Regions from separate parts of the Arthrobacter sp. Ha26 genome, predicted to be linked through region 2. Evidence: riboswitches for the same ligand, from Rfam matches in the RefSeq annotation. Region 2 holds a riboswitch; the other holds the start of a gene.
What was found. A riboswitch is a leader RNA that binds a small molecule or an ion and turns the genes downstream of it on or off. The one in region 2 is predicted to bind glycine.
Positions count from the first base shown of each region.

Region 1: another riboswitch for glycine. It lies ahead of gcvP (aminomethyl-transferring glycine dehydrogenase); the one in region 2 lies ahead of gcvP (aminomethyl-transferring glycine dehydrogenase).

Region 1 is NZ_JBNHGX010000001.1:874,672-890,592, reverse strand. Features, by position in the region: gene AC5RVY_RS04265 (glycosyltransferase family 2 protein) at 1-722, shown strand, start outside; gene AC5RVY_RS04260 (hypothetical protein) at 728-892, shown strand; gene AC5RVY_RS04255 (LamG domain-containing protein) at 893-1,930, opposite strand; gene AC5RVY_RS04250 (response regulator transcription factor) at 2,316-3,149, shown strand; gene AC5RVY_RS04245 (phospholipase D family protein) at 3,173-4,756, opposite strand; gene AC5RVY_RS04240 (GNAT family N-acetyltransferase) at 4,964-5,437, opposite strand; gene AC5RVY_RS04235 (hypothetical protein) at 5,653-5,925, opposite strand; gene AC5RVY_RS04230 (hypothetical protein) at 5,924-6,268, shown strand; gene AC5RVY_RS04225 (winged helix-turn-helix transcriptional regulator) at 7,587-7,868, opposite strand; gene AC5RVY_RS04220 (VOC family protein) at 7,865-8,269, opposite strand; gene AC5RVY_RS04215 (dihydrofolate reductase family protein) at 8,444-9,007, opposite strand; gene AC5RVY_RS04210 (DUF4177 domain-containing protein) at 9,370-9,579, shown strand; gene AC5RVY_RS04205 (hypothetical protein) at 9,787-10,401, shown strand; gene AC5RVY_RS04200 (DUF427 domain-containing protein) at 10,547-10,831, opposite strand; gene AC5RVY_RS04195 (VOC family protein) at 10,958-11,317, opposite strand; gene AC5RVY_RS04190 (ArsR/SmtB family transcription factor) at 11,478-11,792, shown strand; gene AC5RVY_RS04185 (SRPBCC family protein) at 11,789-12,196, shown strand; gene AC5RVY_RS04180 (Na+/H+ antiporter) at 12,272-14,146, opposite strand; glycine riboswitch at 14,330-14,427, shown strand; glycine riboswitch at 14,429-14,536, shown strand; gene gcvP (aminomethyl-transferring glycine dehydrogenase) at 14,588-15,921, shown strand, end outside.
Region 2 is NZ_JBNHGX010000006.1:13,100-29,020, reverse strand. Features, by position in the region: gene AC5RVY_RS14365 (lipid II:glycine glycyltransferase FemX) at 75-1,148, opposite strand; gene AC5RVY_RS14360 (L-serine ammonia-lyase) at 1,299-2,741, opposite strand; partial or broken gene AC5RVY_RS14355 (glycine cleavage system protein H) at 2,785-2,964, opposite strand; gene gcvT (glycine cleavage system aminomethyltransferase GcvT) at 3,219-4,367, opposite strand; gene gcvP (aminomethyl-transferring glycine dehydrogenase) at 4,379-7,294, opposite strand; glycine riboswitch at 7,333-7,472, opposite strand; glycine riboswitch at 7,473-7,571, opposite strand; gene AC5RVY_RS14340 (TetR/AcrR family transcriptional regulator) at 7,664-8,203, opposite strand; gene AC5RVY_RS14335 (MFS transporter) at 8,270-9,850, shown strand; gene AC5RVY_RS14330 (Dps family protein) at 9,945-10,424, opposite strand; gene AC5RVY_RS14325 (nitrilase-related carbon-nitrogen hydrolase) at 10,638-11,666, shown strand; gene AC5RVY_RS14320 (agmatine deiminase family protein) at 11,708-12,733, shown strand; gene AC5RVY_RS14315 (APC family permease) at 12,730-14,283, shown strand; gene AC5RVY_RS14310 (AMIN-like domain-containing (lipo)protein) at 14,354-14,902, opposite strand; gene AC5RVY_RS14305 (DUF4193 domain-containing protein) at 15,174-15,476, opposite strand; gene AC5RVY_RS14300 (hypothetical protein) at 15,569-15,772, opposite strand.

The sequences.
Region 1 (15,921 bases), on a different contig from region 2:
CACGGCTCGGTGCGGTCGGTGGCATATTCCGGGGCGGTGACGGCGGCGGCTTCGTGGGGCACCTTCAGCGGAACGAGTATGCCCGGTACGCCAGGGATGTCCGCAGACTGCACGGAAAGTGCCTTGTTGTTACAGGCACTGCTGCGCTGTTCCGCGTGCGGACACTCCAGGACGTGGTGGCCGGACGGCTGGATGGGACCCTCCCGCCCGGGAACGGCCGTGGCGGTGTCTATGACACCTCCGTCCTTACTGAAGACAACGAGCTCTCCTTCGCTTTGCTGACCCTCAAGTACAGGATCAAGTCTCCCGCTGACTGCACCCTGGTCACCGAGGTCATGCCTTCCTGGCGTGAGCTGTGGGCGCAGCGCCTGCGCTGGAAGCGTGGAGCGGTGGAGAACTGCGTCCAGTACGGCTGGACCCGGGTTACCCGGCCGTATTGGGGACGGCAGGCACTGTCCGTCGTCGGCGTCCTGGTGACTCTGGGCTATCTCAGTACGGTGGCGATCGCACTGGGCACGGGGGAAGGGCTGCACATGCAGCCGTTCTGGCTTGCCGTGACCGGTGTCTTCGTGATCGAACGAGTGGTGACTGTGCGGCTGCGGGGATGGAAGTACATGCTCGCAGCCGCCACCATGTACGAACTGGTGATCGACCTGTTCCTCCAAATGGTCCACGCGAAGGCGTACCTAGATGCAGCATTCAACAAGAAGAAAGCCTGGTAACAGACATGTACAACAATCCAGCAGTGCCGGCAGCAGCGGGCGCCGGTTCGGGAACCCTTGCCATGACGGGCGCCGGTGACCTGTTTTGGTTCGCCCTTGCCGCGTTTGCCCTCTTGGCCTTGGGCCTGGCCATCAAGAGGATCGTCCCCGTCCGCGGCGCGAAGTCCTAGTCACGTCACCACGCTGACCACATTTGAACAGCCGGCGGCATCACAGATCTTGTAAGCCGTGGTGCTTCCGCCTTTGATGGAGTTGACGTAGCTGCCGGTATTGGCAACGGTCTTCTGCGTTCCGTTGATCCACAGGGTCACGTTGCTGCCGGTGGCGCCGGTCCACTTGAGGGTAGTGGTGCTGACGGATTTAGCCTTGGTGGTGGTAGTAGTCAGCTTGATGGTCGAAACAGGGACAGCGGGCGCCGGAGCGGTGGCAGGAACAAACGAGAAGTCCCGGATGACCACGCTTTCAGGCCTGACATGCGCGGGATCTCCTCCGCCTCCGCCCGTAACCCAGAGGTTGAAGTGGATCTGCTCCTTGGCGGGAACCGGAACAGTGGCCCCTTCCAGGACAGTCCGCTTCAGCAGGGGCCCGGTAAAGCCTTCGCCCGCGAAGGTTTCGAACGTTATTTTGCCGGGCTCCCACAGCATCCTGTGCGTTGTGATCGGTGCCGGTGTTACGTCGAAGACGGTGGTGTTGTTGCCTTCGCCCGGGGGCTTGGTGGCATCGAACCAGTAACCATGGCCCTGTGTCACGGGCCAGGACTCACCGTAGCTGGCTCCTCCGCCCCACGCCGAGGCCTCACACAAATCGATCTCGTTATAGCCCGGTGCGGCCAGAGGATCGTAGGTGAACAGGCAGCCCCACACCACTTCCTTTTGAAGCGCGGAGAGGTCTTTTTCAACGGTGGTGCTGTATGTGCCGTAGCCGAAGCCTTGCCGCGTGGACTGGAACTCCGCCCCCACCGGGGCTTCCCCGGTGGGGTTGGTGAGGTTCAGGGTGACGTACCCGTTGCCGTCCGGGTTGCCGACATTGGCACCCGAGAAGGCCTTGTTGTACTGCGGGGCGCCGCCCCAGGACCGTTTCTCCCAGTTGAAACCTTTCCACGTGAAACTACCGGCGGGTCCCGGATTCGGATCAAGCGGCGTGGTGTCAGCGGCCTGGGCCGGTGCCACACAAGCGAGCACTACGCCAAAGGCCGCCAGAAACGCCATTGGCCGGATCCTGCGGGTGCGATGTAAGACAGAAAAGCGAATATTAGGCATGCAACGCCCCTTCTCATCTGCTCCCAGCGAGCAATATGCGCCCCCATTGAGCACAGCTTGATCTTCGGCCACAACGATGGACAAAGGCAATAGCCGGGCACCGTAATTCTTGGTCTAATCCCAACCTCAGAAAATACGCAACATTTCCGAAAGCTCAAGAATAACTCAAACTGTGCCAAAGAAATACGTGTGCTGTCTTGTTCATTGTTAGGCTCAGGATGGCCGTAACGCTGGGCAAGTAGTAGCAATCCATTTGTCCTGGTTCTCCGAATACTCCACGACGGTGCTTGAGGAAACGGCCAGGAGCAGACAATTACAGAGAGGCCTGGGGGAAATGGTGGAGCGCGGTGTTGCCGTGGTGGTGGAGGACGACGACGACATCAGGCTGGCCCTGACGGAGGTGCTCCAGCAGTCAGGTTTTGCTGTCCACACAGCATCCTCGGGCTTCGACGGAGTTGAGGCTGTTCGTGAACACAGGCCGGACATCGTCACCATGGACGTGGGCCTCCCGGATTTCGACGGCATTGAAGCCTCACGGCGGATCCGGACCTTCAGCGACGCCTATCTCATCATCATTACTGGCAGGGTGGACGAGGCCGATGCGTTGATGGGCTTTGAAGCCGGCGCCGACGATTACCTCACCAAGCCCTTCCGCCCCCGGGAACTGCGAGCCCGCATTGCTGCCATGCTCCGGCGGCCGCGGGCCATGCAGGCCCTACCGGCCGAACGGGTGCCGCAGCACCGGCACAACGGGTTGCCCCAGAAGCAGCCATACGACGTCGGCCACCCTCGAGTTCACGCCGAGGTTCCGGAGGGCGATGCTTTGGCAGCGGTGAGCCCCGCCTGCTGCGACTTTGCCCATAAGGGGTTGACGCTCCACGAAGCATCCCGGCAGGCGGCCATTGACGGGGTTGCGGTGGACCTGACCCGGACGCAGTTCGACATCCTCCTGGTCCTGATGGAGAACGGCCGGACCGTCCAGACAAAAGCGGACCTGGTCCGGCGGCTTCGTAACGAGCCATATAACACCGGCTCGTTCGTCAGCGTCGACGAGGAGCGTGCCGTCGAAGTGCACATGGGCAACTTGCGCAAGCGGCTGGGGGACAGCTCGCGGCATCCCCGCTGGGTAGAGACAGTACGGGGCGTCGGCTACCGCATGACCCCCTAGCCGAGCGTCGTGGTTATTCCTTGCTAGAACTCTGTGGTGCCGCGCAGTTTCCGGGGGCGGCCGTCCGGGTCCACCAGGAGACGGTTGACGGGGTTCGCCCAGAGGCGCTGCAGGCGCGGTACCGGTTCCGGATTGTGGTGCCGCACCTGTCCCTTCGGGCGGGGCGGGCTGCCACCGGTTTTGTGCCATTGGTCCAGGCAGTCGGCGCTGGCTTTCCACAGGCCGAGCGCTGCTGCGGGATCGTGGAGCCGGGGGTCATCCTGGTCCAGTCCCAGGTGTTCGGCCCAGAGCTGGAGCCGGAGCGAGTGCGCCAAAGAACGGGAAGCATCAGAACCAGCGCTGGTGTCGATGACCGCGCAGGTGAGCTCGCTGTCCGTGGTCCAGGACCGGCGGTTGAAGTTGTCCGACCCGATGGTGAACCAGGTGTCGTCGATAATGCAGATCTTGGCATGGACATAGATCGGGGTTCCGGCTTTGTTCTCCAGGTTGAAAACGCCAAACCGGTCCGGGGCGACGCGGCGCATCCTTTCGATGGCGCGCAGTTGCCCCACCCGCTTGGGCGGCCCTCCGAGGCGACCGTCCGAGTCTGGGTACCGGGGCACGACGGCGATCACGTTCAACGCGGGGTTCTGTTCGAGGGCCGCAGCGATTCCGTCGGCCACCTCTTCGGACCACAGGTACTGGTCTTCGATGTAGATGAGCGACCGGGCCTGGGTGAAAGCCTTTGTGTAGGCCCGGGCGATGCTCCGCTCGCCGCCGGGTGCGAACGGGAACGGCGGATGTTTCACGCCGTAGGTGCGCAGCAGCTGCACGGCGTGCGGTCCGGCCGGTGGCGGCGGCGGCGCAGTCTCGGGCAGGGGTTTGGGATGCCGTGGCATGTCGGCCAGGCGCTGCAGCAGCATCCGGTACGGTGTGCGCCGGTCCAGGGGATGGGGGTCATTCCACCGTTCCGCGAACAACTCGAGCACATCCGCCACCACCGGGCCACGCAGTTCCAGTGCGGCATCGTGCCAAGGGGGTTGTTCCCCGTACCGGGGATCCATATCCACCGCCTGCGGGTCTCCCTCGTGATCGGCATCGTCCCGGCGGCCGTGCGAAAGGTCGATGCCGCCCACGAATGCCACGTCCCGCGAGGGGTCGTCACGACGGCGGATGACCACCAGTTTCTGGTGGTGGCAGCCGAAGAGGCGCACCCGCTGATCCAAAAGCACCTCGCCGCCGGCGTCATTGATCTGGCGGCTGAGGAGCTCGTTGGACCGGTTGCTCATCGGGGACGAGATGCGCTCGCCATGGGATCTCCAAATCAGCCCGCGCACTTCCACTCCCGCTCCGGCTAACTTCGCGAGCAGCTCACCGACGGTGGGTCCGTCCGCTGTGAGCCGCTCGTCGCCGTCGCCGCGCCAGTCGGTGAACCACACGCGGTCTCCCGCTTTGAGCGCGGTGAGTTCCTCATGCAGCCGGGCGAAGTAGGCGGCGCCGTGAATCAGGGGGCGCACGAGGTTGCCCTCGGACCAGGACCCCGATCCGTCTCTTTCGGCGTGCACGCCGGTGGCCACGTTCCCCCGCTCAACACCGCTCAAGAACCAGGTACCAGGATTACTGTCCACTCGATGTTCCCTTCGGGGCCGACGCCTGCGTTGGTGTTCAGCCTCTTCAGTACCCTACGTCGGCCCGCTGTATTCCACACGGCTTAGAAAGATCCTGGATTGCGAGCTATCCAGCGTGACGGGCACCAGCCCACGCCGCTGGCTGGCGCCCCTCTGCCTCAAGCTGCCATCCGCCGTCGTCCGCTTCCTTCCGCCAGGCCGACCCTTCTAGAGGTGAAGTTCCATAAAGACGCTGTTTGGATCGAGGGTGTAGTCGGCAAAAGGCGGGCATTCGGTGAAGCCGTGCCGTGAATAGAGGCGGCGAGCAGGGGCGAAGTAGTCCTCGGTTCCTGTCTCCAGGTAGATGCGCTCGAGGTTTCGAATCCGGGCCTCGTCGAGGAGGTGCCGGAGCATCAGGGTGGCCACGCCCCGTCCCCGGGCGCTTTCAGTGGTGCGCATCGACTTGATCTCGCCATGGCTGGCCGGGCCGGATGTGGAATCCAGGAGCTTGAGTGCGCCGCATCCCAGCAGGGTGCCGTCCTCGCGAGCGGTCCAGAACGTGATGGAAGGCGCGGACAGCGCTGAGTGGTCCAGGGCATGGACGCTTTCCGCGGGCGACGTGGCGAACATGTCGGCCAGGTGCTCGCTCAGGAGTTGGTGGACATCACTGCGGACGGGGTCATCCCGGTCAATCTGCATCATCACCCTCAAATCTACTGTCCTTCGCTGTGGATTTCGCTGACTTGCGGTTCCTGGGGCGGGTTTTCCCCTGCCTTGTTGGCCTGTAGGAACTTTCACAACCTTGAGCGAACGAAGCAGTTCCTTTGATTCCGCAGCCCTTTATTGTATTAAGTTTGCTGTAAATCGCTTTTGATGGAAAAGTCAAAAGCCCGACTTTCCCGCGACTGGCTTAAAAATTAAAAGTGGGTATGGTATCGGGTAACGCAAGCAAAGAAAGGCGTGATTCCGATGTCCGGAAAATCTCCCAAAAGCGGCGCCGCTAAAAAAGTCGGCAAGTCCATTCTGGAAAAACGGGCCGAAAAAAGAGCCAAAAACGAAAATAGTGAACTCGCTTTTGTAAAACCGCGCAAAAACCAGCGCTGAGCCGGCGGGCGGCCGGCTTCGGGACTCCTAGCCCGCGGCCCGGCCGCCCGCTCCACACCCGAACCATGTTTCAAGGACTTGATCATGAACACCTCCTGCAACGCACTCGTTGTCCCGGCCCGCCTCGTCCACCCGGTGCACATGAAAGCTGTTGAACTGGACGTGACAGCACTTCAGCGGGTGGCCGCCGGGGACGTCGGCGTTATCGCCGGCCGGGACTGGCACGTCTACCTGGACAGCGAGGGGATCAAATTCCCCGAGAACCCCCGGGCGGAAGTCCTCATCCGCGAAGCCGGCATCAATGTCGGGGAAGCCCTCCACGGCACCGCCCTCTTTCTGGGCCACGGCATCCCCGGTGAAGAGGCCGACGCTCCGAGCCATCTGATCAGGCTCGCGGAGCGACTGTTCGACCTGCCCCTCGCCGCCTAATCGGGTGGCAGGCAAGGGGCGCGATGGAGGGCCCTGCCAAAGGCAGCGTACGACGACGGCGGGAGCGATGTGAAGCGTTTAGGGCACGTTCACCGGGCAATTGCGGGCGGGTCTTATGGGAATCAGCGACGGCCGGTGCGACGGTCGTCTCGAAAAAGTCACTAAAGTGGTGAGCAGGCGGGTGGGGGACCGGCCTACGGGCGGCACTTGGCGGACTGACGCCCCGCGCCTACCGCCCCATCGATCAAGCCCGTCGATAGGATCGACACTTGACCACTAAACTATGGATGAGCGAAAATCGCCTGCCCATGTGGTCAGGCGGTTCTTCGCGAAGCCCGGAGACGACCTCAAAGATCGGGGCAGTAGAGATGACGGACTCAGCGTCAGAACCATCTAGCACGGGCGGTGCAGACAGCAGTGGTGTCACTCTGATACTTCCTGATGACATCATCAATAAGCGCAACGCATCCCACATCCCGACATTGCTGATATTACTGGCGATAGCAGTCGTTGGAATTGTCCTGTTAGCGACGCAGAACCACATACTGCTTCTCATTCTGCTTGTAGGATCAATGGCTGGGTTGGCAGTGTTCGGGAAGCCCATGACCAAAAGGTTCATGGCTAACGCTAACCGTGAGATGGCGAAGTACATCACCACTTCACTTGTACAAAGCAATGCGTTCGAACACGCTCTGTACGAGACTCTGAGCAACGAAGTTTTTACGCGCGCGTTTCGTAAGTCACTAGCGTCTAACTATGAGATGGAATACCTTGAGGTACGGATTGAGCCTTCAGGGGAACCCACGTGGACAATCCAAATGCTTCAGGGGGCAAAAGGCTACCGCCTGCGAAGGGTAGCCGAAAGGCCTCATATAATGACTGATCGCCGATTGCACCGCGCGCAAGACGAAGGTTGAACGGGCCCTAGCCGGGCACATCTGCCTGAGTCCGGGGGTGCCCAGTGGGCTCATCGAATACTCGGGAGACTGCGTCTGGTGAGCATCTGTTGCAAGCCCATCAACAAGCCAGGCCTTTAGGCTGCAGTGATCGGCTACGGTCTGACAGCTTCTGTCCGTCAGTGGCATCCTGTTGGCCGCTCCTTGACGTTTCGCCTGGTCTCTAGTGGGGCAGCTCGCGGCAAGGCCGTGCCACCGCCTGCAGCGCATGTTCGACTATTGCGCAGCATCGTGGGCTCTGGCGTGTGCCTCATCTCCCTGGGCGGCGCATTCAGCGACCTGGGCGCCAGCTACCGGTACTAGATCCTCCTGCGGGAGCTGCGTAGGAGCTCAGCGGAGCGCATCGCGATTCCGCGCCACGCCTAGGTCTCCTCGCCGCCCCAGCGTCCTAGCGCGACGATCGCCTCTCGCAAGGCGAGCCCGCGATCGGTCAGCGCGTAGGCCCGGGTGTTGTGCCGGAGTGGCAGACGGAACAGTACCCCGGCGGCCTCGAGCTCGCGCAGGCGGGTCGCGAGAATGTTCGTCGGCACTCCCAGGTCGCGCTGCAGATCGCCGTAGCGCTGCGGCCCGTCGAGCAGCCGCTCCACGACAAGCAGGGCCCACCGTGCTCCGACGATGTCGAGGGCCGCGGCGAGGTCGCTCACACGGTCGGATCGGCGTCCGGCTTCATCCAAAACGGCGAGTAGTGGTAGCCGTCAGGGTCGTCGAACTGGCGCTGGTACATGAAGGGGTAGTCGTCGATATCACCGATGCGTCCGCCGGCGGCACCGGCGCGCTCGGTGAGCTCATCGACCGCCTCACGGCTGCCGAGGTCGAAGGAGACGGTGACCTTCGACGGGGTGTCGGGGCCGCCGACCAGCTCCTCTGCGCCCCCGACGCTCGCATACATCTCGCGGCTGCCGAGCATGACGTACTGCTCGGGCGCGATCGCGAAGCATGACACGTTGTGATCGGACATCTCGGGGTTGAGGGTCCAGCCGAGGGCGGTGTAGAAGGCGGTCGCACGCTCGACGCTCTCAACCGGGCAGGTAATGAAAAGGCTCATGCGGCCATACTTGCAAAATGCAAGTGCGGCGTCAAGCCTCCCCGCGCTGACGATTTGCGGGCGCGTAAAAGCACATTCAGAGGTACTGCCGAGTGATAGGGACCAGACAGTCGCCTCAAAACACCTCGCCACGAGATCCTTGGATGGCCCGAAGCCTGATTCGACGTCGGGTGCTCAGCTCCTGGTCTGGTAACTAGTGAGGACCACACCGTCGGGGAACGTCCGGGTCTCCATCAGGTTCAGATTCACCCAGTTGTCCAGTGCTGTGAAGAACGGAGTGCCACCGCCCACCAGGACCGGGTGGGTAACGAGTGTGTACTCATCGATCAACCCTGCCCGCATGGCTGCCGCCGCGAGGGTGGCACCGCCGATGTCCATGGGGCCGCCGTCGTCGGTCTTGAGCCGGGTGATCTTGGTGACCGCGTCGCCGCTGACCAGGCGACTGTTCCAATCGACCCCGCTGGTGGTCGAGGAGAACACCACCTTCGGCATGTCCCGCCAACGCCGCGCGTACTCGATCTGCGCCGGTGTGGCACCGGGCTGCTGGTCGGCAGTCGGCCAGTGGGAGCTCATCGTCTCCCACAGCTTGCGCCCGTACAGCGCCAGGCCCGTCGCCGCCACCCGGTCGGACCACCACTGGAACAACTCGTCGCTCGGCACGCTCCAGCCAAGGTCATCGCCGGGCGCGGCGATGTAGCCGTCCAGACTCAGGTTCATGGCGAAGGCCAATTTCCGCATGGCGTCAGCTTCCCATGAGTCCGTATTCGGCGTACAGACAAACAGGGGAACTCTTCAGTGAGATCACACGGAGGGTCGGTGAATCACCGCAGCCAGCGGATGCTGCGTAAAAGTGAACCCTTCATCTATCGCGGTACAGGTGCGGCATCGAAAACAGAGGCTCCGAGCTCCACCTTCGTTCCCCGAACGTTGGTGTGCGTCCAGATCTGTCCAGACGCTACTCGTTCAGCATTGCTGGAGTGACGTTGAACCGGACCGGCATCGTTGGCACCCCCGAGGCGCCGTCGCTCACGTCCGGAGAGGCGCTCCGCGCATCCAGTAGCATGGCTCCCAATCGGCCATCAACGGAAGGGAGTCGTGTCATGCAGTACGTCGTTTTGCAGGTAATCCTCAAAGAGAAAATGTGGGGAACCGGTTCGGGCAACCTGACCTCCTTGGAGAAGACCATCAACGATCAGGCCGCGAAAGGCTACCGACTCCACACCATCACAACCGCGAGCAGCGGGAGCAAGGGAATGATCGGCGGCGGTGACCGCATTCAGGCGACGCTGGTGTTCGAGAGCCTCAGCTAATTTCCGGCCGCCATATCCGACTGGCGAGCGGCGGCAAAGTTCCTATGGGACGGTCCGTTACAGCGTGCGTGGGTAGAGGATATGGAGTGTGGATAGAAGCGCTCAATGGCTTTCTGGACGGTCGGTAAGAATCGGTTTGCCCCCACTATGCGCCCACGTTGAGGGACGGCCGCAGCAGGGCATGGTTCAGCGTTATAGCATCGCCTGGTGATTGTGGCAGTTGAAGGTCCCAGTGCGGCCGGAAAAACGACGTGGTGCAGGACGGCAGCCGTCGAATTCGTGGCTGAATACGCTCCAACAGGTACCGAGCCGGACGGAAGTGAGGCCATGATCCAGGCGCGTTACTGGACCGACGTTAATTCGGCGCGCTGGTCGCAAGCACTGGACCTTGAAAACCGGGTTCTGGTGGCGGTCTGCGACGCGGATCCGATGAAACTGCACTACTCCTGGTGCTTGGCGCGGATCGGCGCCGCCCCGGCTTCGCGGTTTGCTTACGAGTTGGAATGCGTGCGCGAGGCAATGAGCCGCAAGAGGCTCGGATTTGCGGATGCCGTGCTGGTAACAGTGCCCGATGAGAAAACTTTGCGCCTGCAGAAGGCAGGAGATCCGGCCCGGTCCCGGCGCTCATTCGAGCTGCATACGAAGCTGCGCGAGCCCCTTATTGAGTGGTACCAGTGCCTGGATAGGCTGAAACCCGGTCACGTCGTGTGGGAGCTGCCTGCAGACGGCGTCGAATCAATCAGCGGAACTGCCTCCTACGCCGATCGATATGACCGGCGGCTGCTCGATGCACTCGTAGCCGAGCTGCCTGGACTCAAGTGAAGTCTCGGAATGCCGCTTGGCTAACGGGCAGGCGAGCCAGGTAGGCCAAAACCTGCAGCACCTCCTCACAGCAAGCGGACGACGGCGGGAAAGTCCCGCCGTCGTCCGCTTGCTTTACGTATGTCCCGCCCGAGGCGAGGGCCTGCTAGGCCTCGATGGTGACCCCGCGCCAAAAGGCGATCCGGTCCTCGATCTGCTTCGCGCGGGCCTTGGGGTCCGGGTAGTACCAGGCTGCGTCCACGTTCAGTTTTCCGTCCACCTCCAGCGAGTGGTAGCTAGCCTTGCCCTTCCACGGGCAGATGGAATACAGATCGCTGTCCCGGAGGTAGCCTGCATTGACTGCGTCGCGCGGGAAGTAGTGGTTGCCCTCCACCACCACGGTGTCCGTGGATTCGGCGATGACTTTTCCGTTCCAGATAGCCCGGACCATGTGGTTCCCTTCGGTAGGTGCCGCCGCATTCAGAATGCGCGCTCGTAGGGATGCAAACGGCCTGGCGGCCGCGATTGTTCCCCGAATGTGTTGGACGGGAGTCTCCATAGGCGGCCGACGGCGGTGCTACCGCGGGCTTTTGTCGATGACGCAGAACCGGTTCCCGTCAGGATCCGCCAGGACCACAAAGTCGGGGTCCGCCGGGTACAGGTCCCAGTCCACCCGTTGGGCGCCGAGTGAAACGAGCCTCTCCACCTCGGCAGCCTGATCATCCGCGTACAAATCCAGGTGGGTGCGCGGGTGCTCCTGGACTGGCGTCTCGCTCCGCATCAGTGCCAGCTGCGCTCCCGGCCCCGACGCCGGCACCAAAATCACCCAGGTCTCGTCGCCGGGCTCCCGCGGGACGTAACCCAGGGCGTCGTGCCAAAAAGCGGTTGCGCGGGCGACGTCATTGACGCCGAGGACGGTACTGCCGATGGTCAACATCAGCCCAGCCTAAACCCGTCCCCGGCGGCCGGACCAGACTCGCCTCCATGGGGGAAAACAACGCTGCCGGGCAGTCGGAACGCGTCCAAACGTGCCAAAATCCTCGCCGCCCACCAGGCCCTACTAGATATGTCGGAAATTTCCGACATATACTGATCTGGTGCTTCCTGATGTCTTCGGCGCCGTCTCCAACCGGGCACGGCGCGTCATTCTCGACGAGCTCCGCCAGGGTCCCCGGACTGCCGGCGAGCTCACCGGGCTGCTGAACCTCAGCCGCTCGGCGGCCTCCGAGCACCTCGCTGTACTCCGGGAAGCCGGGCTGGTCCGGGAGGAACGGCACGGCCGCAACCGGCTGTACCACCTCCAGCCCGGGGGCCTCGCCGAGATCGGCGGCTGGGTGAAGCACTTTGAGCACTACTGGAACCAGCGGCTCGACGCGCTGGCCGACCTTCTAAACGAGGAGAAACCATCATGACCGAGAACGCCATCCGGCTCGAACGCCGCTTCGCGCACCCCGCCGACGCTGTTTGGGCTGCGCTGACCACACCCGAACTCCTCGCGCGCTGGTGGGCGCCGGGGGATATCGCGCCGGTGGTGGGCCACCGCTTCACCATGGACATGGGCTCCTGGGGCCAGCAGCAGTGCGAAGTCCTCACCGTGGACCCGGGCACATCCATCAGCTTCCTCTTCTCGGAAGGCATACTGGACACCACCATCACCTGGCGGCTGGAACCGGTGGACGGCGGCACCGTCCTGCACCACGAACACGCCGGCTTCCGCCTCGACACCCCGATGGGCAAGCAGGCCATTGAGGGCATGGGCAACGGCTGGCCCGGCCTGCTTGCGCGGATCGACGGGGTTCTCGCTGGAGTTTCCTGACGGTAAGCAAGCGGACGACGGCGGGACGTTCCGCCGTCGTCCTGTCACCTCAGCGGGCGATCACGCAGCGGGCCCTTAACCCAGCAGGTCGTCCTGGTAGCACCAGCGCCAGTCTTCGCCCGGCTCGATGCTTCGCATGACCGGATGCCCCGTCGTTTCAAAGTGCCTGGAAGAGTGGGTTGCGGGGGAGGAATCGCAGCACCCCACCTGGCCGCACGCGAGGCACATCCGCAGGTGGACCGGCACCGTACCTTCCCTGCGGCAGTCCGCGCAGAAGGCATCCTTCGGCACGTCCCGCGACCCTGCGGACTCGAGGTGGCCGCACACCCCGCCTGGCCTCGCGATTCCTTCCCCGCCGCCCTCGCCGGAGGTATCCACCTCGTCCAGGGCCACGTCGAGCATGGATTCCTCAACGTCCAGCCGCTCCAGGACGTCGCTCAGGACTTCCTGCGCGTACTCGCCGCCGCGCCGCAGCTCCAGCACCTTTGACCGTTCGGCTTCCAGCATGGCAAGCCGTAACCGGGCATAGCGCTCGCTGGGCGTCGCCGTTTCCGCCGACGGGCGGCCCAGCCGTTCCCATGCTGCCAAACCGCGCTCCTGCGTGCGCCGTTTCAGCATGGCCACCACCTCCGGCGGATCGTCCTCCGTCCGCAGCTCCTGCAGGCGGGCCACACCAGCAGCAGTGGCCAGCTGCATCAGCGACGCCTTGTTCAGGGCATCCTCGCGCTGGTCCGGACCCTGCACCCGCAGGACGCGGACCAGCCCCGGGAGGGTGAGGCCCTGCAGTGCTAGGGTGCCGCCCACCACCACCAAGGCAGCGAGGATCAGCACTGAACGGTGCTCCAGGTCGGGAGGCAGCACCAGCACCGCCGCCAGGGTGACAACGCCCCGCATCCCGGCCCAGGAGACAATGGCCGGGAACTGCCAGGGCGGGTTCGGATCGTTGCGCCGGACGGCCGGAATCAGTCGGGGCAGGTACGTCGCCGGGAACACCCACACCGGCCGGAGCACCAGCACCGCCGCGAGGATCACCGCGCAGCCGGCCCAGATCCGTGCGGCACCAAGGGAATCATCCTGGACGCCCTCGATGATGGTCCGCACCTGCAGCCCGATCAGCAGGAAGACCGAGTTTTCGAGCAGGAACTGCAGCGTGTTCCAGTTGCTGCGCTGGCTCAGCCGGGCGGCGCCGTTGGGCATGGACGGCGCCTTGGTGCCCATCACCAACCCGGTCACGACGACGGCGAGGACACCCGACGCGTGGATCGCTTCCGCCGGGAGGTACGCCACCAAGGGGGCCACCAGCGATGTGGAGGTGTTGATCGCCACGTTCCGGATGCGCTTGCGTAGTTCGGTCAAAACGTAGGCCGCAGCGATGCCTACCACCAGCCCGCCGCCCACCGCGAGCAGGAAGTCCCCGGCGATCTCCACTGCGGACACGGACCCTGAGATGGCGGCGATCGCTGCCCGCAGGCAGATCAGCGCCGTCGCGTCGTTGACCAGGGATTCGCCCTCCAGGATAGTGACGATCCTGCGCGGCATCCCCACCTTCCGGGCGATGGCGGTTGCCGCCACCGCATCCGGCGGCGCCAGGACGGCGCCGAGCGCGAACGCGGCGGCCAGCGGAATCTCAGGGAACAGCCACGAAACCACCAATCCCACGGCAATCGTGCCGAAGATGACATAGCCCACCGAGAGCAGCCCGATGGAACGGCGGTTGGAGCTGAAATCGAACAGTGAAGTCCGCAGGGCCGCCGCGTAGAGCAACGGCGGCAACAGGCCAATCAGGACCAGCTCGGGGTTCAGCTCAATCCGCGGAACGAACGGGAGGAAGGAACCGGCAACACCGGCCAGCACCAGCAGCAAGGGAACCGAAATATTGAGTTTCCGGCCCAGCGCGCTTCCGGCGCAGACCACCGCAACCAGAACCAGAAGGCCCAGGGCGATTTCCATGGGGCTATTCTCTCAGGCCGGGAGCGCCCGGTGACCACCGCGGTTCCCCCGTGACGCCTTGGGAAGGGGCCGACGGCCGGCGTCCCGCCGTCGTACGCCCGCCCTAAAACGGTGCGGATTTGGCATCCCGGCGCCGAATCCTGTATGGTGTGAGCCGTGTCACCCACCAGTGGCACATGCTAATGATCTGCGGCGGGAGAGTCCTGCCGGTACGTTCTGCAGGCGCCGTAGGAGCAAATCCTCCCCAGGAATCTCTCAGGCCCACGTACCGCCGCGGCAAGGCAACTCTGGAAAGCAGTCCGGGCAACCGGGCTCACCGACGGTGCAAGTGGCGTCCCGCTGAACAGCAGGGCAAAGCAAAACTCTCAGGTCCAATACAGAGCGGGGAGGAACCCGAATCAAAGTGGCGATGTATGCCACCTGAATTATGGAGTTCCTCTCATGACGGTTCAATCGTCCCCAACCACCTTCGCTGACCGCCATATCGGCGCGCGCCGCCAGGCTGACATCGACACCATGCTCAAGGCCGTCGGCTATGACAGCGTTGACGGCCTCGTCGACAGCGCAGTCCCCGACTCCATCCGCCAGGACAAGCCGCTTACCCTCGAGAGCGCCCTGAGCGAAGTCCAGGTCCTCGCCGAGCTCCGCAAGCTGGCCGGCAAGAACAAGATGGCCGTGCAGATGATCGGCCAGGGCTACTACGACACTGTGACCCCGCCGGTGATCCGCCGCAACATCCTCGAATCCCCCGCCTGGTACACCGCCTACACGCCCTACCAGCCCGAGATTTCGCAGGGCCGGCTCGAGGCGCTGCTGAACTTCCAGACCATGGTGCAGGACCTCACGGCCCTCCCGGTGGCCAACGCTTCCCTGCTGGACGAAGCCACCGCCGTGGCCGAGGCTGTGCTGCTGATGCGCCGGGCCAACAAGAACAAAACGGCCAAGGACGGCAAGACTGTCCTGGACGCCGACCTGCTCCCGCAGACCATCGCCATCGTGCTGGGACGCGCCGAAGCCCTCGGCTTCGAGGTGGAGATCGCGGACCTCACCAACGGCTTGCCCGAGGGCGACATCAACGGGGTGGTTCTCCAGCAGCCCGGCGTCTCCGGCCGCGTCTGGGACCAGTCCGCCGTCATCGCCGAGGCTAAGGACCGCGGCGCCCTGGTCACCGTGGCCGCCGACCTCCTGGCCCTCACCCTGATCACCCCGCCGGGCGAGCAGGGCGCGGACATCGCCGTCGGCTCCACCCAGCGCCTGGGCGTGCCGTTGTTCTTCGGTGGCCCGCACGCCGCCTACATGGCCGTCCGTGAAGGCATGGAGCGCACACTCCCCGGCCGCATCGTGGGCGTTTCCAAGGACAACGCCGGTGTCCCCGCCTACCGCCTGGCCCTCCAGACCCGCGAGCAGCACATCCGCCGCGAGAAGGCCACCTCCAACATCTGCACCGCGCAGGCGCTGCTGGCTATCGTCTCGTCCTTCTACGCCGTCTACCACGGCCCCGACGGCCTCAAGGCAATCGCCGAGACCGTACACAACAACGCCCGCGCCCTGGCCACCACGCTGAAAATCGCCGGCCGCGAACTGGTATCCGACACCTTCTTCGACACCATCACCGTCCGCGTGCCCGGCAAGGCACACAAGGTGATCACCGCCGCCGAAGCCCGCGGCATCAACTTGCGCCTGATCGACGCGGACACCGTCGGCGTGTCAGTCGATGAAACCACGACGCCGGAGGTCCTCTCCGCGGTGGTCGTCGCCTTCGGCGCCGGTCCCGT
Region 2 (15,921 bases):
CGGGTGGTCGGCGCGGCTGCGGCTCACCCTGCGGTGACCAGCCTGGTGCGGGGCAGCCTGCGCCAGGGCGGAGGTCAATAAAACTGTTGGCCGGTCCGCGCAGTTTCTACCCGGCGGAAGACCTTTTCCGCGCCGCCCACCCAGAGACGGTGGCGGAGCGGGGCAAGGACGTAGTCGTGGCAACCCACAAAATCTGTGACCGTCTTGGTGAAACTGGTCTTGAACATCCCCATGCCATACAGGTTATGGCTCTTGTCCTTGATCCGGGCGCCCGGCGGGGTGCCGCAGAAGTCGTATTCGGTGCAGCCCAGTTCCTGCATCCGCCGAATGGCTGCCCACTGGACCAGGTGTGAATCGCCGTACTGTTTGCGGTTCTGGGTTGAGCCGCCGTCCTTGTACGTCGCTTTGGCGCCGTAGTTGATGACAAAGGCGCCCACGCTGGGTTTGCCGTCCTCGTAGACGAAGAAGAAGTTGCCCTGGCCGCGGCTGCAGAACTCGTCCCAGAAGGCGGCGTAGTACTCGTAGCTGCGCAGGGGCATCGAGCCCTTGGCGTTGACGGTATCCGCCATGAGGTCATAGAGCGCCCGGTAGGTTTCGGGGCCCGCTTCTTTCCGGAGCACCTCGCAGCCTTCCCGCTCGGCGCGGCGGATGGCGTTGCGGGCCCGGGAGGAGATTGCTTTGAAGACTTCGTCCTCAGGGCCGGAGATGTCCAGCAGCGCGGTGGAGTCGTTGGACTGGATGTTGGGTGCCTTCACCAGGCCGGCCGCGGCCAGATGGGCCTGGGCATCAGCGGAGTCCACGATGTCCGGTTCGATCTTGATGGTGAAGACGTTCAGTTTCCTGTCCCGGACGAAGGCTGCGCAGGCCTCAAGTGCAGCCTTCACGTCCCTGGCAGCTGCGAGGTCCGGGCCCTTGATGAGGTACCAGAGCCGGCCCAGGACCGGGAACTTCTTCTCCAGCACCAGGTTGTAACTGGCTGGCCCGGTACTTTCCAGCACCAGGAACCTGACCTTCCAGCCAGTGCCGTTCTTTACCGACGCATACGCGGCGGACTGCAGCATGTTGCCGCCATTCGGGTTGGCCGTGACGTGCTTGTCCCAGTTTTCAATTTCCTCGGCTGTGGCAAAACGTGCGGTGAATTCTCGCAAAGGGGCCGTGTCCAATCGGGGTTGTGCGCGGTTCTGTACTCGTGGCTGCGTGCGGACATGCAGCCTCAAGTCTAAAGCCTGGCGGCGCCGGCACCTGCTGCCTTGGCCCGGCGCCGGGTCTTGCCAGTGTTAGGGCCTGCAGCGGCGCTGCTAGCAGACAGACACGTTGACGGCGAGGCCGCCCATGGCCGTTTCCTTGTATTTGGAGCTCATGTCCCTGCCGGTCTCGCGCATGGTCACGATGACCTCGTCCAGCGAGACGCGGTGCGAGCCGTCGCCCCAGAGCGCCATCTTCGCCGCGTTGATGGCCTTGGCGGCGGCGATCGCGTTCCGTTCAATGCACGGCACCTGCACCAGCCCGCCGATCGGATCACACGTCAGTCCCAGGTTGTGTTCCATCGCGATCTCGGCCGCGTTCTCCACCTGCGCCGGAGTTCCGCCCATCACCTCGGCCAGGCCAGCCGCCGCCATGGACGACGCCGAGCCCACCTCGCCCTGGCAGCCCACCTCAGCCCCCGAAATGGACGCCTGCTCCTTGTACAGCACCCCGACCGCACCGGCGGCCAGCAGGAACCTGACCACCACGTCGTCGCGGTCCTCCTGCGAGGCGTTCTCCATCCCCGGCGCGAAATGCAGGGCGTAATACAGCACCGCGGGGATAATCCCCGCCGCGCCGTTCGTGGGGGCAGTGACCACCCGGCCGCCGGAGGCGTTCTCCTCGTTCACCGCCAGGGCGATCAAGTTAACCCACTCCTGCCAATACTTCGGGTCATGGAACTCCCGGTCCTGGCCTTCACTATCCTGGCTCTCCGCGGCCGGCCGGGAGCTTTCCTTCTTCAGCCTCTCGTACCAGTCCGGAGCACGACGGCGGACCTTCAGTCCCCCGGGCAGCACACCTTCGCGCTTCAGGCTGGTGGCCACGCAATCCTCCATGACCGACCAGATATGCAGCAGGCCTGCACGGATCTCCTCTTCGGAGCGGGAGGCCTTCTCGTTGACCAGCATAATGTCGGCGATGGAGAGCCCCTTGGACTGGCAACGGCCAAGGAGTTCGGCCGCGGTCCGGAAGGGCAGCGGCAGTTCCTTCTTGGACTCCTCCATCTGCTGCTGGGCTGCGTCTTCCTCGCCCTCGCGGACAATGAAGCCGCCACCCACCGAAAAGAACGTGGCCGTATGCAGGATCTCGTCCTCTGCATCGAAGATGGTGAAGGTCATGCCGTTGGTGTGCCGCGGCAGGACCGTCAGCGGCCGCAACACCATGTCCGTCACCCCGTAAGGCAGCGGCACGGCACCGGCCAACTGCAGGATCCCGGTGTCGGCAATCGTCGCCAGCCGTTGCTCCACCTCCTCGGGAAGGATCAGTTCCGGATGGTAGCCCTCCAGCCCCAGCAGGATCGCGGTCATGGTGCCGTGGCCGTGGCCGGTCGCCGCGAGCGATCCGTAGAGGTCCACGCGCAATGACGCCACACGGTCCAGGGCGCCGGTGGACTTCAGCTCCTCGGCGAAGACAGCGGCAGCCCGCATCGGCCCCACCGTGTGCGAACTCGAAGGCCCGATCCCAATGGAAAAGAGATCAAAGACACCAACAGCCATGTGCGTATTTCCTTAATAGAGTTTCGGTGCTGCTTGGGGGCAATTACAGGTCCCCGCCGTTTTTGGACGCGTACTCCAGTGCGGACAGCAGGGGCCCTTCAGACTCGGCAGCCACCTTGAAGAGCCAGCCGGCTCCGTACGGATCGTTGTTGATCAGGGCGGGATCATCCACAACTCCAGTATTGATCTCCACCACCTCACCCGTCACCGGCGAATACACATCTCCCGTTTTCGAGGCCTGCAGTTCCAAGCAAAGAACCTCGTCACCTAAGTGCCGCGGGTAGTCGACTCGAGCGCCCAACTATCGACCAGACGACGCGACCTCAGTCTCGACGCATTTGACCGCCCAAGTTGGTGGGCTGACCACTAGGGCTCGGTGGAGCCGGGCTTTTCGAAAGCGTGCCTCAAAGCGACGAAGGAGCAGCACGCGTGAAAAGTCCGGTCTGCCGGGACCGGACTCAAGCACGGACCGGAAAACTACCTGATGCGCTTGTAGAACGGGAGGTCGACGACTTCGAAAGGCTCTGCCTTGCCGCGCAGGTCGATGTCCAAAGCGGTGCCGGGCTGGGTGAACTCGACATCCACGTAGGCCATGGCCACGGGGTAGCCAAGGGTGGGGCTCGGCTGGCCCGAGGTGACTTCGCCTACCACGTTGCCGTCCTTGAGGACCGGGTAGTGGGCGCGGCCGGCGCGGCGACCCAGTCCCTTGAGTCCCACGAGCCTGCGCCCGGTGGTAGTGCCGGCGCCGGCTTCCTTCTTGGCTGCCAGTGCGGCTTTGCCCACGAAGTCGCCTTCCTTGGAGAGCGCGACGACGGGTCCCAGGCCTGCTGCGAAGGGATCGCCCTGCAGGGACAGCTCATTGCCGTACAGGGGCATCCCGGCTTCGAGGCGGAGGGAGTCGCGGCAGGCGAGGCCTGCGGGGGGCAGCTCTCCGTCGTCGGCGATGGCCACGAGGGCCTGCCAGAGGCCGGGGGCGTCGTCGTTGGGTACAAAGATCTCAAACCCGTCCTCGCCGGTGTAGCCGGTGCGGGCGAGCAGCAGGTCCAGCCCGGTCCCGCCCACGAGGAACGGAACCTCCACGGCGGCGTAGTACTTCAGTTCCGTCACGAGGCTGTGCTGGGCTGCGGGGACCAGGCGAAGCAACAGCTCCTGCGCCCTGGGGCCCTGGACCGCCACCAGGGACGTCGCGACGGAGGCGTCATTGACCTGGACATCGAATGCTGCGGCGCGGTGGGCCAGGGCAGCGGCCACCACTGCGGCGTTGCCGGCATTGGGAACCACCAGGAAGACGTCGGTGCCGTCGCCGGCAGCTGGCCGGCGGTAGGTGATGAGGTCGTCGATGATGCCGCCATCCTCGTTGCAGATCAGGGAGTATTTGGCTTTGCCCACTGCCATGGCGGAGATCTTGCCCACCAGCGCGTAGTCAAGGAACGCGGCGGCGTCCGGTCCGGTCACCCAGACCTCGCCCATATGGGAAAGGTCGAACAGCCCGGCACTCTTGCGAACGGCGTGGTGCTCGGCGAGCTCGGAGCTGTATTTCAATGGCATCTGCCAGCCGCCGAAGTCGGTAAAGGAGGCGCCCAGTTTTTTGTGCTCGTCGTAGAGGGCGGTGTACTTCTCAGTCATCGGGTGATCCTCTAGTTTTCGAACTCGGAAAGCGGCGGGCAGGAGCAGATCAGGTTGCGGTCCCCTGCTGCGCCGTCGATGCGGCCGACGGGCGGGAAGTATTTGTCCTGCCGGAGCGACTTCACCGGGAACACGGCCTGTTCCCGCGGGTAGGCGCGGTCCCAGTCGCTGCTGATGGCCGCGGCAGCGGTGTGCGGGGCGTTGCGCAGCGGGCTGTCCGTCACGGAGAACTCACCGTTCGCCACCTGGTCGATTTCAGCACGGATGGAGATCATCGCCTCAATGAACCGGTCCATCTCCCCGAGGTCCTCGGACTCCGTGGGTTCCACCATCAGGGTGCCCGCAACGGGGAACGCCAGGGTGGGTGCGTGGAAGCCGTAGTCGATGAGGCGCTTGGCCACATCCTCCGCGGTGACGCCGGTCTTCGCCGTCAGGTCGCGCAGGTCCAGGATGCACTCGTGCGCTACCAGTCCCCCTTCACCGGTGTACAGGACGGGGAAGTAGTCGTTCAGCCGGGCCGCGACGTAGTTCGCGGCGAGCAGCGCGGATTTGGTGGCTTCGGTGAGGCCCTGGCCGCCCATCAGCTTCACATAGGCCCAGGAGATGGGCAGCACGCCGGCGGATCCATACTTTGACGCAGAGATCGGGACGTCGTTGCCTTCGGTCCAGGTGGCCGCGTTGCCGGGCATAAAGGGTGCCAGGTGGGCTTTGGCAGCGACCGGGCCGACGCCGGGGCCGCCGCCGCCGTGCGGGATGCAGAACGTCTTGTGCAGGTTCAGGTGCGAGACGTCGCCACCGAACTTGCCCGGCTGCGCCAGCCCCACCAGGGCGTTGAGGTTGGCGCCGTCGATGTAGACCTGGCCCCCTGCCGCGTGGATGGCGTCGCAGACTTCGCGGACGTCACCGTCGTACACTCCGTGCGTGGACGGGTAGGTGATCATGATGCAGGACAGGGCGTCCTTGTGCGCCTCGATCTTGGCGTACAGGTCGGCGTGGTCGATGGTGCCGTCCGGCGCAGTGGCCACCACAACAACCTTCATCCCGGCAAGGACAGCCGAGGCGGCGTTGGTACCATGCGCCGAGGCCGGGATCAGGCAGACGTTGCGCTGCGCCTCCCCGCGGGAGTGGTGGTAGCCGCGGATCGCGAGCAGTCCGGCCAGCTCGCCTTGGGAACCGGCGTTGGGCTGGATGGACACTTGGTCGTACCCGGTGATCTCCGTCAGCTGGGATTCCAGGTCCCCGATCAGTTCACGGCAGCCTTCGGTCTGGGAGTCCGGGGCGAACGGGTGGATCGAGGCGAACTCGGGCCAGGAGATGGCTTCCATCTCGGCCGTGGCGTTCAGCTTCATGGTGCAGGAACCCAGCGGGATCATGGTGCGGTCCAGCGCCAGGTCCCGGTCGCTGAGCTTCCGGATGTAGCGCAGCAGCTGGGTTTCTGAGCGGTGGGTGTTGAACACCGGGTGCTGCAGGAAGTCGGAGGAACGTTCCACGGCGTCGTGCAGGGCAAAACCCTCTGTCACGTTGCCCAGCCCGGCACCAGAGGCTTCAACTCCAAAAGCTTCGAGGACGGCGTCGACGATTGCCGTCGTCGTCGTTTCATCCGTGGAGAAGCCCACGGTGTCCGCGTCGATGCTGCGCAGGTTGATGCCCTGGGCCTCAGCGGCAGCGATGATGCCCGCGGCTTTGCCCGGAACGGAAACGGTCACAGTGTCAAAGAAGCTCGTGTGCAGCACGTCCAAACCGGCGGCGGCGAGTGAGGCGGCGAGGGTCTTGGCATGGGCGTGCGCGGACCGGGCAATCGCTTTCAGGCCCTCCGGTCCGTGGTAGACCGCATACATTGAGGCAACGATGGCCAAGAGCGCCTGGGCTGTGCAGATGTTGGAGGTGGCCTTCTCGCGGCGGATGTGCTGCTCGCGGGTCTGCAGTGCCAGGCGGTAGGCAGGCACTCCGGCGGAATCCTTGGAGACGCCCACCAGGCGGCCGGGCATGGAACGCTCCAGGCCCTTCTGCACCGCCATGTAGGCGGCGTGCGGGCCGCCATAGAACAGCGGGACGCCGAAGCGCTGTGCCGAGCCGACAGCGATGTCCGCCCCCTGCTCACCGGGAGGCGTGATGAGGGTGAGGGCCAGGAGGTCGGCGGCGACGGTGACCAGGGCACCGCGTCCCTTCGCCTCAGCGATCACGGCGGTGTGGTCAAAAATCCGGCCTGAGGCGCCGGGCTGCTGGAGCACCACGCCGTTGATGGAACCGTCCGGCAGGCCCTTGGACAGGTCCGCGATTTCCACCTCGAAGCCGAGGGCCTCAGAGCGGCCCTTGACGATGGCGATGGTCTGCGGCAGGCAGTCGGCATCCAGCACCGTCTTGCCGTCGCGCGCATCTTTATTTTTATTGGCGCGGCGCATCATCAGCACGGCCTCGGCCACAGCCGTGGCTTCATCCAGCAGGGACGCATTCGCGATGGGCAGGCCCACCAGGTCCTGGACCATGGTCTGGAAGTTCAGCAGCGCCTCCAGCCGGCCCTGGGAAATTTCGGGCTGGTAAGGCGTGTACGCGGTGTACCAGGCCGGGCCCTCAAGGATGTTCCGGCGGATCACCGGCGGGGTCACGGTGTCGTAGTAACCCTGGCCAATCATCTGCACCGCAGTCTTGTTCTTCGCCGCGAGCCGGCGCAGTTCGGCGAGCGCCTCCACCTCGCTCAGCGCGCCACCCAATTCCAGGGCCGAGTCCTGACGGATGTCCTTGGGCACGGCGGTGTCAACCAGCGCGTCCACGGTGTCGTAGCCCACAGCCTCGAGCATGGTGTCGACGTCGGCCTGGCGGCGGGCCCCGATGTGCCGGTCAACGAAGGTGGCAGCCGGAGCGGTGGCGTCCGGGGAGGCGGAGGCCGGAATGGCGGAGGCCGGAGATACAGTCACGAGGAACTCCATAACTAAGGCGGCGCAGGGTACGCCACATCGATTCGGGTCCTCCCCGCTCTGTAACTGGACCTGAGAGTTTCCGCGTTGCCTGCTGGCGCGGGCCCCGCTTGCACCGTCGGTGAGCACAGCAGTCCAAGTCACCGGGACAGGATCCCAACGCGGACAGCGTGCTGCTTTCCAGAGGTGCCTCGCCGCGGCGGTACATGGGCCTGTGAGATTCCTGGGGAGGTATTGCTCCTACGGCGCCTGCTTGTACCTTCTGGCAGAACTCTCCCGCCGCAGATCAAAGGCTATTCATTTGGATTTGTCTTGGCACGCCCGGGGCGGCCAACACATGGACCAATTCTCCTATGGCGCAGGCTGTGGGGCAAATGGCAGCTAGCCCCTGAGCCGCTCCACGGCGGCCAGGAGTCCATCCACCTCCGCTTGCCGGTTGCCGGCCTTTCCGGCCGGCCCGCTCTCCCACATGGCGTTGAAGTACAAACCGTCCCCCATGTACAGCACAGCCTTTGCCATGGCCGCCCCCACGTCCTTGCCGATGAGCTCCAGCCACTGCTGCTGGATGGCTGCGAAGCGGCGGCGGGCCTCTTCATGGGCAACCTCAGCGAGGCGGGTAGCCGCAACGAAGGAACGGTCCATGGGGGTATCGGACCAGAGCGACGACCGGATGAAATAGGCGGCCGCCCCTTCGGGTGCGGACGCCATGGCAGCAAGGTCCTCCCCTGCCAGGTGGTCCAGCCGTTCAAGGGTGGCCGCGATCAGCGCCTCCTTGTTGGGGAAGTGATACAGCAGCCCGCCCTTGGAGACTCCTGCCCGCTTTGCCACCGCATCCAGCGTGGCGGCCCGCTCCCCCACGTCGATCAGGAGTTCTTCAAAGGCATCGAGGACTGCATCTCGCGCGACGGGTTTTCTGGCCATGGTTCCAATCATGCAGGCTCCTGAACCAGTTTCTTAACTATACCGTCTGGACGGTATAGTTAAGAGATGACCGCTTTCCCACCCACCCAGCAGGACCACACCCGCCTTAATCCGGCAAGCACCCACCGGCCGGCTACGGCCCGGGGGACGTGGCGCGACTGGCTCGCGTTGGCGTTACTGATGTTCCCGGTCCTCCTCGTCGCCGTTGACAACACCGCACTGACCTTTGCCCTGCCGGCAATAGCCCGGGCGCTGGATGCCTCCGGCGTCGAACTTCTGTGGATCGTGGACGCCTACCCGCTGGTATTGGCGGGACTGCTCGTCGCCATGGGGAGCCTCGGCGACCGGATCGGGCGCCGCCGGCTGCTGATCATCGGCAGTATCGGCTTCGCGGCAGTTTCAGCCGCAACGGCGTTCGCGCCCAGTGCCGGCTGGCTCATCGCAGGCCGCGCCGCCCTGGGCTTCTTCGGCGCGACGCTGATGCCCTCCACGCTGTCCCTGATCCGCAATATCTTCCCGGACCCGAACCGGCGCCGGCTCGCCATCGCCATTTGGGCGGCCGGGTTTTCCGGCGGCGCCGCCCTGGGTCCTATCTTCGGCGGCTGGCTCGTGGAGCAATTCTGGTGGGGCGCCGTGCTGCTGGTGGCGGTACCCATCATGCTGCCGTTGCTGGCCTTCGGGCCCGCCTTCATTCCGGAGTCCCGGGACCCTGCGCCGGGACGCGTGGATGCGCCGAGTATCCTGCTTTCGCTGCTGACCATGGTGCCGGTGGTTTACGGGATCAAGGAGTACGCCACCGAAGGACCGGGCCTCCTGGCGCTGGGAAGTGTCGCCTCCGGACTGGCCATGGGCGCCCTTTTTGTCCGCCGGCAACAGCAGCTGGAGAGCCCCTTGCTGGACGTGTCCCTGTTCCGCAACCGGGTGTTCAGCATGGCCATCACGGCGAACATCCTGGCCCTGTTCTCCTTCAACGGCTTTATCCTCTTCCTGGCCCAGCACCTGCAACTCCTCGAAGGCATGGCCCCTTCCGCCGCAGGTATGGCCATGATTCCGGCGCTGGTGGCCACCGTGGTGGCAGGCCTGGCCGTGGTGCCCCTGGTCCGGAAAATCCGGCCCGGCTTTGTGGTGGCGGCCGGGCTCGCCATGAGCGCGGCGGGGTACAGCCTGGTGACGTTCGGCAACCACGCCAACGGGCCGGCGATGCTGCTCGCGGCATTGGTGGTTCTGGCGCTGGGCGTAGGGACCGCTGAGACCATCTCCAACGACCTCATCCTGGGCAGCGCCCCGGCGGAAAAATCAGGAGCGGCAGCGGCTATCTCCGAGACGGGGTACGAGATAGGCGCATTACTCGGCACTGCCGTACTGGGCTCGATCCTCACGGCCTCCTACCAGCACAACCTGCGGCTTCCGGCCGGTGTGGCCGAAGCTGCCGGCGGCCAGGGCACCGCCCATGCCGGCCAGACTCTTGCCGGAGCCATGGAACTGGCGGCAGGATTGCCCGCTCCCCTGGCGGACGCCGTCCGGCAGGCCGCCGGTGCCGCCTTTGATTCGGGGGTGCATGTCACCGCGGCGATCGGGCTGGTACTGATGGCGACGGCGGCAGTGCTTGCCGCCGTCGTCCTCCGGAAAGTGCCCAAGGCCGGATGAGCGGCACGCCGCTGCCGTGCCGCGGGCACAAAGCAGCGCCCGGCGCTGGACAGGAAGTCCGGCGCCGGGCGCTGAAATTTCGTGCGCCCCGGGGTTACGTGGCGTCCGGGGCCGTGACGCTGGCGGTGGCCTTCATCGTCTCGGCGTTCACCATCCACGCGAACTGCTCGAGCTTGGCGATGAACTCGTGCAGGAGGTCCGCCGACGTGGGGTCTTCCTCGTCCACCTCGTCATGCACCTTCCGCATGGTGCCTACGGCAGCTTCGAGGGCGGCAACAATACGTTCGATCGCGTCCTTGGTGCTGATGAGGCCATCAGGAAAAGGAGCGAGGCTGGTGGATTGAGCCACGGTGGAGCTGCGGCCATCCGGGAGGGCGTGCAGTGCCCTCATGCGCTCGGCCGCATCGTCAGCGAACTGGCGGGCGGCATCGACGATCTCGTCCAACTGCAGGTGGAGGTCCCGGAAGTTCGTTCCTACGATATTCCAGTGGGCCTGCTTGCCCTGGATGTGCAATTCGATCAGGTCCGCGAGCACAGCCTGCAGGTTGTTGGTCAGTGTCGGTGAAGCTTTCATGCATCCTCCTCGATTGGTCCAGTCATCCCGACGCTACCAGCCCCTTATCCCGCCGCCGAGGCGCTGGCAGCAATTTCTCAGTGAGCTTACTAACTCCTCCCGGAAGACATAAACGAACGTGATTCATATTTTCCCTTGCATCCGGGCCCTTCACGCCGCATACTAAATGAACGTCATTCATTTAGTGACCGTCGTCTCACTGGAGTAGCAAACATGATTGAAATTTCCTGCCTCGGCGCACCCGCCTCCCTGGCCCGGACAACGCCGTCCGGCCGGCCAGCCCTGCGCGTCGGCGTGGTCCAGCACCGCTGGCACGCAGACAGCACCGCCGTCGAGGCCGAACTGGACGAGGGGATCAGCCGGGCCGCCCGGCTGGGCGCTTCCGTAGTCTTCCTGCCCGAATTGACGCTTTCGCGCTACCCGGCAGACACCCGCCCGCACAACGACCCTTCCGAGGGCCCCACCCGCAGCCGGCCCTCGGACATTGCCGAAGACCTCCTCACGGGCCCCACCTTCCGCTTCGCCGCCGAAGCGGCACGCCGCCACGGGGTGTCCGTGCATGCATCGTTGTACCAGCGTGCCGAGGACCCGGACGGAACGGACGACGGCCTGGGGCTGAACACCGCCATCCTGGTCTCCGCCGGGGGCGAGCTCCTGGCGCGGACACACAAGCTCCACATCCCCGTCACGGCCGGATACTACGAGGACAAGTTCTTCCGCCAAGGACCGGCAGCGGCCGACGCCTACGAGGTCCACGCTCCGGCCGAACTGGGCGGCGCCAGGCTGGGGATGCCCACCTGCTGGGATGAATGGTTCCCGGAAGTTGCCCGGCTGTATTCCCTGGGCGGGGCGGAAATCGTGGTGTACCCCACGGCGATCGGCTCCGAACCCGACCACCCGGAATTCGACACCCAGCCATTGTGGCAGCAGGTCATCGTCGGCAACGGCATCGCCAACGGCCTGTTCATGGTCGCCCCGAACCGCTGGGGCAGCGAAGGCACCCTGAACTTCTACGGCTCCTCGTTTATCTCCGATCCCTACGGCCGCATCCTGGCCCAGGCGCCGCGCGACGCGTCCGCCGTCCTGGTGGCAGACCTGGACCTGGACCAGCGGAAGGACTGGCTGACCCTGTTCCCCTTCCTGGCCACGCGCCGCCCGGACACCTACTCCCGCCTGACTGAACCCGTCCGCGCAAATGAACTCCTGGGCGGCGAGCGCGGCTTCGCAGAGGCCTGCTCATGACCGCCCCGCAGCAGGCCGCAGCCAGCACCGGGCAGTGGCGGATGCCTGCCGAAACTGCCCGCCAGGAACGGCTCTGGATGGCCTTCCCCGCCGGCGGCTACACCCTGGGCGAATCTGCTGAGGCCGCCCATGTGGCCCGGTCCACCTGGGCAGCCGTAGCCAACGCCGCCGTCGAGTTCCAGTCGGTCACCATGGTGGTGGATCCCGACGACGTCGACACGGCCGCCGCCTACCTGCACCCTGATGTCGAGGTGCTTGCCGCCCCGCTCAATGATGCATGGATGCGCGACATCGGGCCCACGTTCGTCCTGGACGGCGACGGCCGGCTCGGTGCCGTGGACTGGGTGTTCAACGGCTGGGGCGGCCAGGACTGGGCGCAGTGGGACAAGGATGCCTTGATCGCCGGCGAGGTTGCCGGCCGGTCAGGCGCCCGGCACATCGTGTCAGCGCTGGTGAACGAGGGCGGCGGCATCCAGGTGGACGGCCAGGGAACCGTACTGGTGACGGAAACCGTGCAGCTGGATCCGGGCCGCAATCCGGGCCTCAGCCGGGCCGACGTCGAGCAGGAACTGGCCCGCACCATCGGCGCCACCCATGTGGTGTGGCTGCCGCGCGGCCTGACCCGTGACTCCGAGCGGTTCGGCACCCGCGGCCACGTGGACATTGTGGCCGCCATCCCCTCGCCCGGCACGCTCCTGGTCCACTCGCAGGAAAACCCGGAACACCCCGACTTCGCTGTCTCGAAGGAAATCATCGACTTCCTGCGCGGCACCACCGACGCGGCCGGCCGGCAATGGAACATCATCGAAGTCCCCGCCCCGGACACCCTGCGGGACGACGAAGGCTTTGTGGACTACAGCTACATCAACCACGTGGTGGTCAACGGCGGCGTCATCGCCTGCAGCTTCAACGACCCCCAGGACGACAAGGCCCTGCAGATCCTGGCGGAGGCCTACCCCGGACGGCGTATTGTCGCCATCGACGCACGCGAGCTTTTTGCCCGCGGCGGGGGGATCCACTGCATCACCCAACAGCAGCCTGCTGCCTCCCAGAAAGTGGTGTCATGACAGAAACCATCCGTACCGGTGCCTCCGCCCGTGGCGCCGGAAAACCCGCCGCCGGGTCCGGCGTCTCGCCCAAAGGTCTGAAGGGCGGGCAGCTGGGGCTCCTCGCCGTCGTCGTTCTGGGTATCTCCACCATCGCCCCGGCCTACACGCTCACCAGCGCACTGGGCCCCACCGTCAACGAAGCCGGACTGCAGCTGCCCGTCATCTTCCTCATCGGGTTCATCCCAATGATCCTGGTGTCCCTGGCCTACCGGGAGCTCAACGCCGACTCCCCGGACAGCGGCACCACCTTCACCTGGGTCACCAAAGCATTCGGCCCGTGGGTGGGTTGGATGGGCGGGTGGGGGCTCCTGGCAGCCAACATCATTGTCCTGTCCAACCTGGCCGGGGTGGCCGTCGACTTCTTCTACCTCTTCCTCTCCCAGCTCACCGGTTCCCCCGAACTGGCCGACCTCGCGGCCAACAAGCCGCTGAACGTACTCACCTGCTTTGTGTTCGTGGCCCTGGCCGTGTGGGTCAGCTACCGCGGCCTGCACACCACCAAACTGGTGCAGTACGGACTGGTGGGGTTCCAGCTGCTGGTACTGGGCCTGTTCGTGGGTATGGCGTTCGCCAACTGGTCCACGTCCGAGACGGCCATCCCGTTCAGCTGGGAGTGGTTCGACGTCACCAGGATTGAGACGTTCGGCCAGGTGGCCGCCGGGATCTCGCTGTCCATCTTTGTCTACTGGGGCTGGGACGTCTGCCTCACCGTGAACGAGGAAACCGCCAACGGCAAAAAGACGGCGGGCCTCGCCGGTACGTTGACTGCCCTGATCGTTTTGGGCATCTACCTGCTGGTCAGCATCGCCACCATGATGTTCGCCGGCGTAGGGGACACCGGCAACGGCCTGAACAACACGGAGATCCACGAGAACATCTTCACCGCCCTGGCCTCCCCCATCATGGGCCCGTTTGCCATCCTGATGTCCCTGGCAGTGCTGTCCAGCTCCGCCGCCTCACTGCAGTCCACGTTTATGTCCCCGTCGCGCAGCCTGCTGGCCATGGCCCACTACGGTGCGCTGCCGGAACCCTTCAGCCGGGTGAGCAAGCGCTTTGCGACGCCGGGCTACGCCACTGTCGCCGCCGGCGTCCTGTCCGCGGGGTTCTACGCAGTGATGCACGTGCTCAGCGAAAACGTCCTGAACGACACCATCCTGGCCCTGGGGCTGATGATCTGCTTCTACTACGGGCTGACGGCCATCGCCTGCGCCTGGTACTTCCGCAACAGCGTCTTCAGCAGCCTCCGCAACTTCCTGCTGCGGCTCCTCTGCCCCGTGGTGGGCGGCGTGGGCCTGTTCGTGGTGTTCCTGCAGACCGCCGCAGACAGCTGGGCTCCCGAATTCGGCAGCGGTTCGGAAGTGTTCGGGGTTGGCCTGGTGTTCGTCCTTGGAGTGGGCATCCTGGCCCTGGGCGCGGTGTTCATGCTGGTCATGGCCCGGCTTCGGCCCGGGTTCTTCCGCGGCGAGACCCTGAAGCAGGACACCCCTGCCCTGGTCGTCCCGGAGTAGGGTTCCGCCCGCGCAGGCAAAAAAGGTGCCGCATCCCGGATCAGCGGGGTGCGGCACCTTTTGCGTTCGATCACCAGAAGTGGGCCACGTCCACAATCAGGCGGGAACCCGAACCGGGTCCGTCCAGGGTGAAGACCCGGAAGGGCAACCGGGCACGGACGCCCAGGCCAATGCTGGTGTAACCTTCGAAGCTTCCGGCATAAACCACCTGCCGGAAGGTCTGGTAACCGGCCACGTTGGACAGTTCTGCCTTGGCCGCCGGAGTGTAGGTGGCGTTGCCGTTGCTGTCGTAGGAGGGTGCGTTCACGGTGACCTGCAGGCGTGCATTGCCCTGCACCGGAATGGTGAAGCCGGAGCCGTCCTGGACAATCTCCGGGACATACCGGGCCGTGTAGCCCTTGACGGGGCCGTTGAGGTCGACCACCATCCGGTCAAAGCAGTAGTGCTGCCCGGTCCGGACGTTGGTGACGGATGCGGTGCTCATCTCTGCCCCGGTTTTAGCCAGGGACCCCCATGCGAGACCGCAGTACGAGGTGGCTGCCGAGGCGGGCCCCGGTGCCAGGATTCCCAGCCCGACGGCCGCGAGGAGCGCCGTGAGCCAGAGGAGGAGTTTTTTCATTGAGGTGCCATCCCAGAAGTGGTGCGGTTGGATAGCTCAAGCCTAGGAGCGTCCGGCAGGCGAAACGAGGGCTGTGGCCGCTTCGGCGCGCAACCGTGAGGAACGCCGGGCCCGGGTCACGTGCCAGTAAATCCAAGGGCTTTTTGCCGCCCTGCTTAACCGTTCCGGTGCCGTTTCTGGATCCGGCCGTTATGCCGGATAACGGCCGGAGGAGAGACGAAACAGCGCCGGTCACCCGAGGGGGCGGCCGGCGCTCTTTTCCGTTCGGATTTTAGCCTTCGCAGTCGCGGCAGTACTTCATGCCGTTCTTTTCGAGGGCCACCTGGGACCGGTGGCGGACCAGGAAGCACGATGAGCAGGTGAACTCGTCTGACTGCTCGGGGACAACGATGACTGTCAGTTCCTCGTTGGAAAGATCGGCGCCGGGCAGGTCGATGCCCTCAGCGGTGTCGTTTTCGTCAAGGTCGATGACTGCGGTCTGGGCATTGCCGCCGCGGGAGGCCTGGAGGGCCTCCAGGGAGTCGGCGGGAGACTCTTCCTCTTGCTTGCGTGGAGCATCGTAATCGGTAGCCATAGCGTGTTCACTTTCGTTGCTGCACAGCGCCATTTCAGGCACCTCAGTGAAGCAGTTTAGGTCATAATGCGTTCACCGGCGCAATAGTGTGTTCAAGCAGACAAATCAGGGGGCGGCGGGGGCATTTCCGCGTGCATTCGATGGGCATGCTCCACTCCGGCCGCCACTCCGCTGAGGGCCGGCAGCCACCCCCACCGGGTGGCATCTGCCATGGCATCCGAAGCCTGTTCCGGCGTCTCAAAGTAGAAGGCATCCGCCAGCCAGGCCCGGACACGGGAGGGAAATTCCATCGTCATGGGTGGGACGCTACGCAGCCATTGTTCTGGCTGTGTTTCATACCCGTCTCCTAAGCATTAATCCTGCCGCGCCAATTTGGGAGAGGGAGCTTCAAAAAAAGAAGTTGTTGACCCGCCAGGGGGCAAATCCTAAAATCACGGCAGCAGCA